Regions from separate parts of the Pseudomonas batumici genome, predicted to be linked through region 3. Evidence: predicted binding sites of a transcription regulator. Region 3 holds the regulator's gene; each other region holds the start of a gene.

Region 1 (4,279 bases), 2.9 Mb from region 3:
GCGCAACGAGCGCGGCACATCGGCCCGCAACAACAGCAGTTCGGCGACCTGCCGTGCCCCCGGGGCGTCACGGTAGATCTCGGTGTAGGCCTCGAACGACGACAGCGCCCGCAACAACGCGCTCCACTGGTAATAGGCGTGGGCCGTGCCGTCGCTGACCGCGTCGGCCTGGTCGCCGGCCATGTCATAGCGGGCATCCAGCAGGCGCAGGGTGTTGTCGGCCCGTTCGATGAAAGTGCCCAGGCGAATGAAACGAAAGGCATCGTTACGCATGATGGTGCCGTAGGACGCTCCGCGAAACAGGTGGGAACGCTCCTTGATCCACTCGCAGAAACGGCTCATGCCATAACGGCCCAGGCCCTGGTCGGCAATGCCGCGAATCTCCAGCCAGGTGGCGTTGATGTTTTCCCACATGTCCGCGGTAATCCGCCCACGCACCGCATGGGCACTGGCCCGGGCCGCCCGCAGGCAACTGAAGATGCTCGCCGGATTGGTGGCGTCCAGGGCGAAGAAATGCAGCAACCGGTCGGCGTGCAGCTCGCCATGACGCTCCAGGTAATCGTCGAGGGTGCCGGTGATCAGCAGCGGCATGGCCATTTCCTGCAGACCGTCGCCGCGACCGTCCTGCGGCATCAACGACAACGAATAACTCACGTCGAGCATCCGCGCGAGGTTTTCCACGCGTTCCAGATAGCGCGACATCCAATACAAATCCGAGGCAGTTCTACTTAGCATGTCAGGCTTCCTTAATCCTCGACCACCCAGGTGTCCTTGGTGCCGCCGCCCTGGGACGAGTTCACCACCAGGGAGCCTTCGCGCAGTGCGACGCGGGTCAGCCCGCCCGGCACGACACGGGTCTCACGACCGGAGAGGACAAATGGACGCAGATCGATATGGCGCGGGGCGATGCCGCTCTCGACGAAGGTCGGGCAGGTCGACAGGGACAACGTCGGCTGGGCGATATAGGCGTGGGGCTTGGCCTTGAGCCGGGCGCGGAAATTCTCGATCTCCGCGGCGCTCGCCGCCGGCCCTACCAGCATGCCGTAGCCGCCCGAGCCCTGGGTTTCCTTGACCACCAATTCGGGGAGATGCGCCAGCACGTGGGACAGTTCCTCGGGCTTGCGGCACTGCCAGGTGGGCACGTTCTTCAGGATCGGCTCTTCGTCCAGGTAGAAACGGATCATGTCGGTGACGAACGGGTACACCGACTTGTCGTCCGCCACCCCGGTGCCGATGGCATTGGCCAGCACCACATTGCCGGAGCGGTAGGACGACAGCAGCCCGGGCACGCCGAGCATCGACTCGGGGTTGAACGCCAACGGATCGAGGAAAGCATCGTCGAGGCGGCGGTAGATCACATCCACCTGTTTCGGGCCGTCGGTGGTGCGCATGAAGACCTTGTCGTCGCGCACGAACAGGTCGGCGCCTTCCACCAGTTCCACGCCCATTTCCCGGGCCAGGAACGCGTGTTCGAAGAACGCACTGTTGAAGCGTCCGGGCGTCAGCACCACCACGCTCGGGTTGTCCAGGGGGCTGGAGCTTTTCAGGGTGTCGAGCAGCAGGTTGGGGTAATGGTCGATGGGCGCGATGCGCTGGGCGGCGAACAGCTCGGGGAACAGGCGCATCATCATCTTGCGGTCTTCGAGCATGTAGCTCACGCCGCTGGGCGTACGCAGGTTGTCTTCCAGGACGTAATAGGTGCCGTCGCCATCACGGACCAGGTCGACTCCGGAAATATGCGAGTAGATATCGCGGTGCAGGTTCAGGCCCTGCATGGCCAGCTGGTACTGCTCGTTGGCCAGGACCTGTTCGGCGGGAATGATCCCGGCCTTGATGATCCGCTGCTCGTGGTAGAGGTCGGCGAGAAACATGTTCAACGCCTTGACCCGCTGGATGCAACCACGCTCCACGACGCGCCATTCACTGGCGGGAATGCTGCGGGGAATGGTGTCGAACGGAATCAGGCGTTCGGTGCCCTGCTCGTCTCCATAAAGGGTGAAGGTAATCCCGGCGCGATGAAACAGCAGATCGGCCTCGCGTCGCCGTTGTGCCAATAACTCCTCGGGAGTATCGGCCAGCCAACGAGCAAACTCCCGGTAATGCGGGCGGACCTGGCCGCCGGCATCGTACATTTCGTCAAAATAGGTGCGGATCATGCCGTGCTCCTTGTCACCCGGTCACAAGAGCCTTCGCAAGGCCCGTGCCATCGGCATAAACGCTTTAATATCAAACAGTTGGATAATCATCCAACCTGCGCCGCACCATAGCTGTGCAGTAAACGCCCCAATGCGATCAGCCGCGCCTCATTGCGAAGCAGGCTTTGCCTATCACCAGCATAGCCAGACTTTGCGCGCCTGCCCGGGCGGCCTTTTTTTGTGCGCACGAACAAAAACGGCCAACCCTTGGGTCAGCCGTTGTTGGTGGAAGGAACCGCTCTCAATTCAGCGCCCGTACCGGGTGCTTGACGCCCCAACCTTCGATAGTGCCGCCCAGGCGCTCGACCACCGCGCCGAAGTTCTGCTCGAAGTCACCGATACCGCCGTGGGTGGCGTACATCACCTTGCTCAACTCCAGGTACCAGGCACCGTCGTCGCGGACACTGACCTGGGCATTCAAGGATTCACCACGAAACTTGCCTGCCGCCCTGCGCGCCCGCTCCTCGTCCGGGAAAACGGCATAGAACTCGATGGGATGGATGCGTGCGAAATCGAAACCGCCTTCTTTCATGCGGCGCAGCACGTTGCTGCTGATGTCTTCTTGATAGGCTGTGCTCATGAAACGTCCTCCTCAGCAACCGTTGGATAGACTTTCCGTACTCCCGAACCAGGCACTGAACAGCGCTGGCATTAAGACAACCGGGAAACAAGCATGTAGCTGACAAGACCAGACCAATAGCGAATCATTCGCTGATCTCCCTTGCAGAGTAGCGCGATGCCATCGCCTCTGCCAGAGGGGTCGCAGATGAAAAAACGCGGTCAGGGTGACGGTGTGATAGTGAGGATCCGGATGCTGTTCTGATCCTTCAGGCTTTTGACCGTCGGTTCCGAAGTACGGCCTTCCAGATCATTGAGGTCCAGCGTGGCAGGGACCGGCAACAGCTTGGCGCGAATCAATCGGGCGGCCTGTTCCAGGTCCGGTTGACGTGCGCACTCGAAGTACTCGGTGTCCTGCACGCCATGATCATCGACGAAGGTAACTGCCCACTTGCTCATCGGTGCCTCCTCGGTCAAGCCCATGAAGGGGCTTATAACATCTGGACTGCGGGGCACGGGCGATCGTTCAACTTACTTTGCCCCAGGAAAACACCGCATAACGTGTAGGAGCTAGCTTGCTGCGGGCGGCGTTCCGACGATTGCGATCTGATGGTCAACATCGTTGTCGCCTGAAAAATCGCCATCGCCAGCAAGCTAGCTCCTACAGGACGGTGTTTCACCGCAGAGAACGCCGGAGGCTTCAACCTCTTACTTTTCGGCGCGTTCCTTCAGGGCCTTGAGGGTGTTGAACGGCGCATCGACCACGAACTTGTTGGCCAGCCAAGAGGGCACGCTGCCGCCCGGCTCGGTATGGACCTGGTAGGTCACTTCGGTCATGCCGCCCTCCTTGGGCACCAGCTTCCAGAAGCCGTCCACCTGGGCGACACGGACATAGCCCTTTTCTTCCGGCAGGTAGGTTGGCACTTCCTTGAGGGCGCGGGTCAGGCTGCCATCAGCCCCCTTGGTGGTGGTGATCTGCATCACCGAGTCGCGGTCCGTCACCGGGAAAGGCGCCTTGAACTGGGTGTAGGTCCAGCTCAGGTCACCCTCTTTCTTCAGCAGCTTCTGCGACTTGCACTCGTGAATCCACGCGCAGGCCCCGACCACGTCTTCCTGCAGCGCCTGGATCTTGGCCACGGACGCCTTGATCAGGGTCACGCCACGGTAGGCCTTGTACTGGGAGTTGGCCACTTCACTCAGGGACACCTTGATACCGTCCTGATCCTTGGCCGTTTCCCAGTTTTCCGCGTACGCAGTGCCGGTCAGCAGGACAGTCAAGCCACAAACCACAGCCATTCGATGCAGCGAACTCATTGTTGTATTCCTTGTTGTTGAAGTTCCGGTCATTGAACACACCTCATGCCGCCGTCATTTGCTCCCACCAGCCGATCAGGCGGATCGCCTCTTCCCGGCTGCCGCCGCAGACCTCGGGATCGGCCTGGAAAGCCCCGCACACGGAGGGCCGCTCAGGCTGGCCAAACAGACCGCACAACGCGTCGACCGAGAGATGCAGGCAGCGTTCTCCC
Region 2 (4,279 bases), 640 kb from region 3:
TCGGCGATGTCCAGGCGTTCGCTCATGGCCTGGAGCAGGGGCGCCAGGGACGTGGGGGCTGTCGTGGTGTTCGGGGTCTGGGCACAGGCGCCGGTGCTGAGGAGGATGAGCAGCAGTGGGCCGGCAAGGGATTTTTTCAGGTGCATGGAGCGAGCTTCGTCCTGGAAGAGTGGTATGGGGCTCTGAGTAAACGTCACAAGCGCGGCCAGGCGCCAGTCTCTTTTCATGAAGAAGGTGCGGGCTTGTCCCGGGATGTCTATTCACAGCGTGGGATCTTGAAAATGCCGCGAAACCTGTAGGAGCCGGCAAGCCGGCTCCTACAGGGGTCAGAGGTCCGACACGGAGAGCGGTTCTCCCTCGATGCCGGCATAGAACACCAGCAGCTCCACCGGAACCGCGCCGGTCTTGGCGCGGTGCTGGATGTTGACCAGCGCGGCTATTGTGTCGCCCTGTTTCAAGAGCGTGTTCCGGCCGCCTTCCCGGGTCTCGACCCGCACTTCACCCGACAGGATGTAGGCCGCGCTGGGAGTCGGGTGGATGTGCCAGCCCAGTTCGGTGTCGGGCGGAATATTGACCTGCAGCAAGGTCAGCTCGGGCGGGCCCGCCGGATAGCGTTCGTAGGGCGTGCCGTCCCAGGAGCGGGTACTGCGCAGCAATACCTGGGCGCGGGGCTGGGGCGGGGTTTGTGGCTCGGGTGTCGAGATCGAGGTCATGAGCGGGTTTCCAGGTTAACGTCCTTGTACCGCGCATCATGCGCGGTGCCTGTGGTTCCCGGCGCGAGGTCGGGAACCCTAGTTAACGCCCCGCGGCGTCGACCTGCCAGTCTTGAAACGTTTCAAGAAATCTCGTTTTTTACCCATGAAAAAGGCCACCCGAAGGTGGCCTTTCGTTACGCCGCTTGCGCGGGCGCGACTGGATCAGCAGCTGTAGTACAGCTCGTATTCCAGTGGGTGTACGAAGGTACGTACCTTGATTTCTTCTTCGCTTTTCAGCTCGATGTAGGCATCGATGAAGTCGTCGCTGAAAACGCCGCCTTTGGTCAGGAACGCACGACCTTTGTCCAGCTCTTCCAGGGCTTCTTTCAGGCTGCCGCAAACTTGTGGGATCTCTTTGGCCTCTTCAGGCGGCAGGTCATACAGGTTTTTGTCAGCGGCATCGCCAGGGTGGATCTTGTTCTGGATACCGTCCAGACCGGCCATCATCAGTGCGGCGAAGGCCAGGTAAGGGTTGGCAGCCGGATCCGGGAAGCGTGCTTCGATACGACGGGCCTTGGGGCTGTTGACGTAAGGAATACGGATCGAGGCGGAACGGTTGCGAGCCGAGTAGGCCAGCATCACCGGTGCTTCGAAACCTGGGACCAGACGCTTGTAGGAGTTGGTCGACGGGTTGGTGAAGCCGTTCAGGGCCTTACCGTGCTTGATGATGCCGCCGATGAAGTACAGGGCGGTGTCGGACAGACCGGCATAGCCTTCGCCAGCGAAGGTGTTCTTGCCTTCCTTGGAGATGGACATGTGCACGTGCATACCCGAGCCGTTATCGCCGTACAGCGGTTTTGGCATGAAGGTCGCGGTACGGCCGTAGGCATCCGCCACGTTGTGTACGCAGTACTTCAGGGTCTGGACTTCGTCAGCCTTGTTGACCAGGGTGTTGAACTTCACGCCGATTTCGTTCTGGCCGGCAGTCGCCACTTCGTGGTGGTGAACTTCGACGGTCTGGCCCATCTCTTCCAGCGCGTTGCACATGGAGGTACGGATTTCGTGGTCGTGGTCGAACGGTGGAACCGGGAAGTAACCGCCCTTGATACCTGGACGGTGGCCTTTGTTACCGCCTTCCACGTCCTGGTCGGACATCCACGAACCTTGTTCGGAGAAGATCTTGAACATGGAACCGGAGATGTCGGACTTGAACTTGACCGAGTCGAAGATGAAGAACTCAGGCTCCGGACCGAAGAAAGCGGTGTCGCCGATACCGGTGGACTTCAGGTATTCCTCGGCACGACGGGCGATTGCACGTGGGTCGCGGTCGTAGCCCTGCATGGTCGAAGGCTCGATCACGTCGCAGACCAGGATCAGGGTCGGCTCTTCGGTGAACGGGTCGAGTACGGCAGTGCTGTCGTCCGGCATCAGGATCATGTCGGAGGCTTCGATGCCTTTCCAGCCAGCGATGGAGGAGCCGTCGAACATCTTGCCGATTTCGAAGAAATCTTCATCCAGTGCATCACGGGCCGGCATGGTCACGTGGTGCTGAGTGCCTTTGGTGTCAGTGAAGCGCAGATCAATCCATTTAACGTCATGATCTTTGATGAGTTGAACCGACTTCGACATGGTGTCCTCCGGGTGGCTTCGGGCTGGGTAGTGGAGTTAGCCCTGAAAGAGTGGTGATGCCGGCGCGAATATCGGCCAAGGCAACCTGCCTCACAAGAGAGCAAATTGCATGCCAGTGCCCCGTGATGGGTTTTTTGCCCCAATCTCAAGCGTTGCAGCGAGCATAGGCGGATTTTCGGGTATTTGCCGCACCAATATGGTTCTCGAATAATTGTGAATGACCCGTTTTGGTGCGTTCAAAACCATCTGCACAATAACTGGTTAAACCTTGAGCAATTTCCGCTATAATCCGCGCCCCCCTTTTTCGGCCGGCCCTTCGCGCGCTGTTTTCATGAAACTTATCGTAAAAGTCTTCCCCGAAATCACCATTAAAAGCCGCCCTGTCCGGACGAAATTCATCCGCCAGCTGGCCAAGAACATCCGTACCGTGCTCCGCGACCTGGACCCGGACGTGGTGGTGAACGGCGTGTGGGACAACCTCGAGCTGGAAACCGCGCTGAGCGAGCCCAAGGCCTTGCAGGAGCTGACCGAGCGCCTGTGCTGCATGCCGGGCATCGCGCATTTCCTGCAGGTCGACGAATACCCGCTGGGCGACTTCGACGACATCACCGCCAAGTGCAAGCAGCACTTCGGCGCGGCCCTGCCCGGGAAGATCTTTTCGGTGCGCTGCAAGCGGGCCGGCAAGCACAGCTTCACCTCGATGGAAGTGGAGAAATATGTCGGCAGCCAGTTGCGCCGACAGTGCAATGCCGCCGGGATTTCCCTCAAGGCGCCGGAAATCGAAGTGCGGATGGAAATTCGCGACCAACGGTTGTTTGTCATCCACAGCCAGCACAATGGCCTGGGCGGTTACCCGCTGGGTTCCATCGAGCAGACGCTGGTGCTGATGTCCGGCGGTTTCGACTCTACCGTGGCCGCCTATCAGATGATGCGCCGTGGCCTGATGACCCACTTCTGCTTCTTCAACCTCGGTGGCCGCGCCCACGAGCTGGGGGTGATGGAAGTCGCCCACTACCTGTGGAAGAAGTACGGCAGCTCCCAGCGGGTGCTGTTCGTCAGCGTACCGTTCGAGGAAGTGCTGGGAGAAATTCTCGGCAAAGTCGATAACAGTCATATGGGCGTAGTATTGAAGCGTATGATGTTGCGCGCGGCCTCGATCATGGCCGATCGACTGCACATCGATGCGCTGGTCACCGGCGAGGCGATCTCCCAGGTGTCCAGCCAGACGCTGCCGAACCTGTCGGTGATCGACTGCGTGACCGAGAAGCTGGTGATCCGTCCGCTGATCGCCAGCCACAAGCAGGACATCATCAACCTGGCGAACGAGATCGGCACGGCCGACTTCGCCAAGCATATGCCGGAATATTGCGGGGTCATTTCGGTGAACCCCAAGACCCACGCCAAGCGCAACCGCGTGGAGTACGAAGAACAGCAGTTCGACATGGCGATTCTCGAGCGGGCGCTCGAGCGGGCCAAACTGGTGCCGATCGATCGGGTCATCGACGAACTGGGCCAGGATTTGCAGATCGAAGAAGTCAGCGAGGCGCTGGCCGGTCATATCGTGATCGACATCCGTCACCCGGATGCTCAGGAAGACGACCCGCTGGAGATCGCTGGCATCGAGGTACAAGCGATGCCGTTTTATGCACTGAACGCTCGTTTCAAGGAACTGGACCCTACTCGCCAGTACCTGTTGTATTGCGACAAAGGCGTGATGAGTCGCCTGCATGCTCACCATTTGCTCAGTGAGGGGCATGCCAATGTGCGCGTTTATCGACCGAGCTAAGTGCCCGGGGCTGTTTGCCTGTGGCTTGCGTCACCGGCCCCCCGACGCCGCCGTCAAGCTGTAACGGCAAAGCCTGACTCTACTGTAAATCGCTGCCAAGACTTGTCAGCACACCGAATCCTCTGATCGAGATACACAAGTGATCGAAAATCTACGCAACATCGCCATC
Region 3 (4,279 bases):
CGTGTGCTTTACACGCGCTGAAAGGTGTAGGGGCGGCGGGGAGGGCGGGGTTACTCGCCCTCGTCGAAATAGTTGTTGATCAGCTTGACCAGTGCGGCCATCGCGTCATCTTCCTGCTCGCCCTCGGTCTTCAGGTGAATCCGGGTGCCCTTGCCGGCCGCCAGCATCATCATGGCCATGATGCTCTTGCCGTCGACCATGCTTTCAGGTGTGCGCCCGGCGCGGATCTGGCAGGGGAACTGGCCGGCAACGCCGACGAACTTCGCTGAAGCGCGGGCGTGCAGACCCAGTTTGTTGATGATTTCAATTTCCAGAGCGGGCATCGCGGTGGGGGTCCTTTCAGCTAAGGTCGCGGTGGCGGACCTGGACGTTCTTCAGGGATTGTTGCAGGGCCTTGCCCAAGCGTTCGGTGAGGTAGACGGAGCGGTGATGTCCCCCCGTGCAGCCGATGGCAATAGTGACATAAGCGCGGCTGCTGGCGGCAAAACGCGGTAACCATTTGAGCAAATAACTGGAAATATCCTGGTACATTTCCTCGACATCCGGTTGTGCGGCCAGGTACTCGGCCACCGCCTGGTCGAGCCCGGACTGTTCGCGCAACTCCGGTTTCCAGTAGGGGTTGGGCAGGCAGCGTACGTCAAACACCAGGTCGGCATCCACCGGCATCCCGCGCTTGAAACCGAATGACTCCACCAGGAAGGCCGTGCCCGGTTCCGGCTGGTTCAGCAGGCGCAGCTTGATGGTGTCACGCAACTGATAGAGGTTCAGGTGGGTGGTATTGACCTTGAGGTCGGCCAGGTCCGAGATCGGCCCCAGCAGGTTGCTTTCGTCGCGGATGGCCTCGGCCAGGGAGCGATCGGCACTGCTCAGCGGGTGGCGCCGACGGGTTTCGGAGAAGCGCTTGAGCAGGGTTTCTTCGTCGGCGTCCAGGTACAGGACATCGCACTGGATATGCCGGCTGCGCACTTCAGCCAGCAGTTCCGGGAACCGCGACAGGTGGCTGGGCAGGTTGCGTGCGTCGATGGATACGGCGACCAGCGGTTGTGCCAGCTCGGTATGGATCAGCGCTCGCTCGGCCAGTTCCGGCAACAGGCCGGCCGGCAGGTTGTCGATGCAGTAATAGCCGCTGTCCTCGAGAACATCGAGGGCGGTGCTTTTACCTGAGCCGGAGCGGCCGCTGACGATGATCAAGCGCATGGTTAATGACCGTTCTGCTCGTCCAGGACCACCTGATACAGGGCCTGGTTGGAGGCTGCAGCGCGGAGTTTGTCGCGGACGTCCTTGCGGTCCAGCATGCTGGCAATCTGCCGTAGCAGCTCCAGGTGGGCATCGGTGGCCGCTTCCGGGACCAGCAGGACGAACAGCAGGTCAACCGGCGCGCCGTCGATGGCGTCGAAATCGATGGGGGCGTCCAGGTGCATCAGGGCGCTGATGGGCGTCAGGCAACCCTTGAGGCGGCAGTGTGGAATGGCAATGCCATTGCCGAAACCGGTCGAGCCGAGTTTTTCCCGCGCAACCAGGCTATCGAAGACATCCTGCATGGCCAGGTAAGGGACTTCGCGGCTGATCAGGTTGGCAATTTGCTCGAGGGCTTTCTTTTTACTGCCGCCCGGCACGTTCACCAGGGAACGGCCGGGGGTCAGGATGCTTTCAAGTCGGATCATGGATGGGTATCAGCGACCTGTACCCTGGAGCAGGTGCAGGTTCTTTTCCTTATGCTTTTTCAGTTGTCGGTCCAGCTTGTCGGTGAGCAGGTCGATCGCGGCATACATGTCGTCATGCTCGGCGTTGGCGACGACTTCACCGCCGTGGATATGCAAGGTGGCTTCAATTTTCTGCTTCAGTTTTTCGACGGCCATGGTCACCTGTACGTTGGTGATCTTGTCGAAATGACGCTCCAATCGGTCGAGTTTCTCGCCGATGTAAGCACGCAGGGGTTCGGTCACTTCCAGTTGATGTCCACTGATATTGACTTGCATACAGCTTCTCCTTCGTTGCCAGTGCATAAAGCGGCAGGCGATTACCTGCCACTGGAACGCTGTAACGGGGCCCTGCCGCCTACATCAGTCGCTTCCGCTCGCTGGAGGGAGCGATCCCCAGAGACTCACGGTATTTGGCGACGGTACGACGGGCCACCTGAATGCCTTGTGCCTCCAGTAAACCAGCGATCTTGCTGTCACTCAACGGCTTTTTCTGATTTTCCGCTGCAACCAGTTTCTTGATGATCGCGCGGATCGCCGTGGACGAGCATTCACCGCCCTCGGAGGTGCTGACGTGGCTGGAGAAAAAGTATTTCAGTTCATAGATACCGCGGGGGGTATGCATGAATTTCTGCGTGGTGACCCGGGAAATCGTCGACTCGTGCATGCCGACCGCTTCGGCGATGTCATGCAGGACCAGCGGCTTCATCGCCTCGTCACCGTATTCCAGGAAGCCGCGCTGGTGCTCGACGATCTGGGTGGCGACTTTCATCAGGGTCTCGTTGCGGCTCTGCAGGCTCTTGATGAACCAGCGGGCTTCCTGCAACTGGTTGCGCATGAAGGTGTTGTCGGCGCTGGTGTCGGCGCGCCGGACGAAGCCGGCGTACTGCGGGTTGACCCGCAGGCGCGGCACCGACTCCTGGTTCAGTTCCACCAGCCAGCGCTCGTTGTCCTTGCGCACGATCACGTCGGGTACGACGTACTCGGCTTCGGTGGACTCGATCTGCGAGCCCGGGCGCGGGTTGAGGCTCTGGACCAGCTCGATGACCTGGCGCAGCTCGTCTTCCTTGAGCTTCATGCGGCGCATCAACTGGCTGTAGTCGCGGCTGCCGAGCAGGTCGATGTAGTCGATGACCAGGCGCTGTGCCTCGGCCAGCCAGGGCGTCCTGGCCGGCAACTGGCGCAGCTGCAGCAACAGGCATTCGCCCAGGTTGCGTGCGCCGATGCCGGCCGGTTCGAATTGCTGGATGCGATGCAGCACCGCTTCGATCTCGTCCAGCTCGATGTCCAGCTCCGGGTCGAAGGCGTCGAGGATTTCCTCGAGGGTTTCGTCCAGGTAGCCCTGATTGTTGATGCAATCGATCAGGGTCACGGCGATCAGCCGATCGGTGTCGGACATCGGCGCCAGGTTCAACTGCCAGAGCAGGTGGCTCTGCAGGCTCTCGCCGGCGGAGGTGCGGGTGGTGAAGTCCCACTCGTCGTCATCGTTGCCGGGCAGGCTGCTGGCGCTGGTCTGGTAGACATCTTCCCAGGCGGTGTCGACGGGCAGCTCGTTGGGAATGCGCTCGTTCCAGTCGCCTTCATCGAGGCTGTCCACCGTCGGCGCGGTTTCCTGCTGGTAGGACGGTTCCTGGATCTCGGTATTGGGGGTGTGCTCGGCTTTGTCGGCCAGCGGGTCGGTATTGTCGAAGTCGTCGCCTTCTTCCTGGCGTTCGAGCATCGGGTTGGACTCCAGGGCCTCCTGGATTTCCTGCTGAAGGTCCAGGGTCGACAATTGGAGCAGGCGGATGGCCTGTTGCAGCTGCGGTGTCATCGTCAGCTGCTGGCCCATTCTCAGGACTAGCGATGGTTTCATGGCAGGGGCTTAACACCTTATTCGCCGGCGCGCATGCGCCATCCACTCTACAGGGCGCCGGGGCGCCAAACATAAGCAAATTATATGCCTGAAACCCGAGGGTTTGCCTAGAGCGCTGTAACAATAAAAATCCTGTGGTTTTTATTGAACGGGACGCGCTCCGGCGCTGGATCTGTTCCCTCGATGTCTACAGTCGGAACTCGTGGCCCAGGTAGACTTCCTTGACCAGTTCGTTGGCCAGGATGGTGGCCGAGTCGCCCTCGGCGATCAGCTGTCCATCGTTGACGATGTAGGCGGTTTCGCAGATATCCAGGGTCTCGCGGACGTTGTGGTCGGTGATCAGTACGCCGATGCCCTTGGCCTTGAGGTGGTGGATGATCTGTTTGATATCGCCTACGGAAATCGGGTCGACCCCGGCGAAAGGCTCATCGAGCAGGATGAATTTCGGCGCGGTGGCCAGGGCGCGGGCGATTTCCACGCGACGCCGCTCGCCACCGGACAGGCTCATGCCGAGGTTGTCGCGAATGTGGCTGATGTGGAACTCCTGCAGCAGGCTTTCCAGCTCCTTGCGGCGGCCGTTCTTGTCGAGGTCCTTGCGGGTCTCGAGGATCGCCATGATGTTGTCCGCCACCGACAGCTTGCGGAAAATCGACGCTTCCTGGGGCAGGTAGCCGATCCCGGCGCGGGCGCGGCCGTGCATGGGCTGGTGGCTGACGTCCTGGTC

Evidence for each region. The regulator sigma-54, encoded in region 3, starts transcription at its own class of promoters, with help from an activator protein. The targets are predictions, from matches to a motif close to ANTGGCATNNANNTTGCTNT.
Region 1: the regulator sigma-54 is predicted to act here: its motif matches at 2,189-2,208, upstream of NUH87_RS25905 (circularly permuted type 2 ATP-grasp protein).
Region 2: the regulator sigma-54 is predicted to act here: its motif matches at 2,422-2,441, upstream of glnA (type I glutamate--ammonia ligase).

What each region holds. Positions count from the first base shown of each region.
Region 1 covers NZ_CP144470.1:5,673,870-5,678,148, reverse strand. The annotation lists gene NUH87_RS25910 (alpha-E domain-containing protein) at 1-735, opposite strand, end outside; gene NUH87_RS25905 (circularly permuted type 2 ATP-grasp protein) at 747-2,156, opposite strand; gene NUH87_RS25900 (ribonuclease E inhibitor RraB) at 2,437-2,775, opposite strand; gene NUH87_RS25895 (hypothetical protein) at 2,976-3,212, opposite strand; gene NUH87_RS25890 (START domain-containing protein) at 3,462-4,067, opposite strand; gene NUH87_RS25885 (YkgJ family cysteine cluster protein) at 4,111-4,279, opposite strand, start outside.
Region 2 covers NZ_CP144470.1:3,455,427-3,459,705, reverse strand. The annotation lists gene NUH87_RS15540 (chorismate mutase) at 1-146, opposite strand, end outside; gene NUH87_RS15535 (cupin domain-containing protein) at 327-713, opposite strand; gene glnA (type I glutamate--ammonia ligase) at 918-2,324, opposite strand; gene thiI (tRNA uracil 4-sulfurtransferase ThiI) at 2,656-4,110, shown strand; gene typA (translational GTPase TypA) at 4,250-4,279, shown strand, end outside.
Region 3 covers NZ_CP144470.1:2,811,997-2,816,275, reverse strand. The annotation lists gene NUH87_RS12765 (HPr family phosphocarrier protein) at 51-323, opposite strand; gene rapZ (RNase adapter RapZ) at 340-1,197, opposite strand; gene ptsN (PTS IIA-like nitrogen regulatory protein PtsN) at 1,200-1,664, opposite strand; gene hpf (ribosome hibernation-promoting factor, HPF/YfiA family) at 1,674-1,979, opposite strand; gene NUH87_RS12745 (RNA polymerase factor sigma-54) at 2,059-3,555, opposite strand; gene lptB (LPS export ABC transporter ATP-binding protein) at 3,743-4,279, opposite strand, start outside.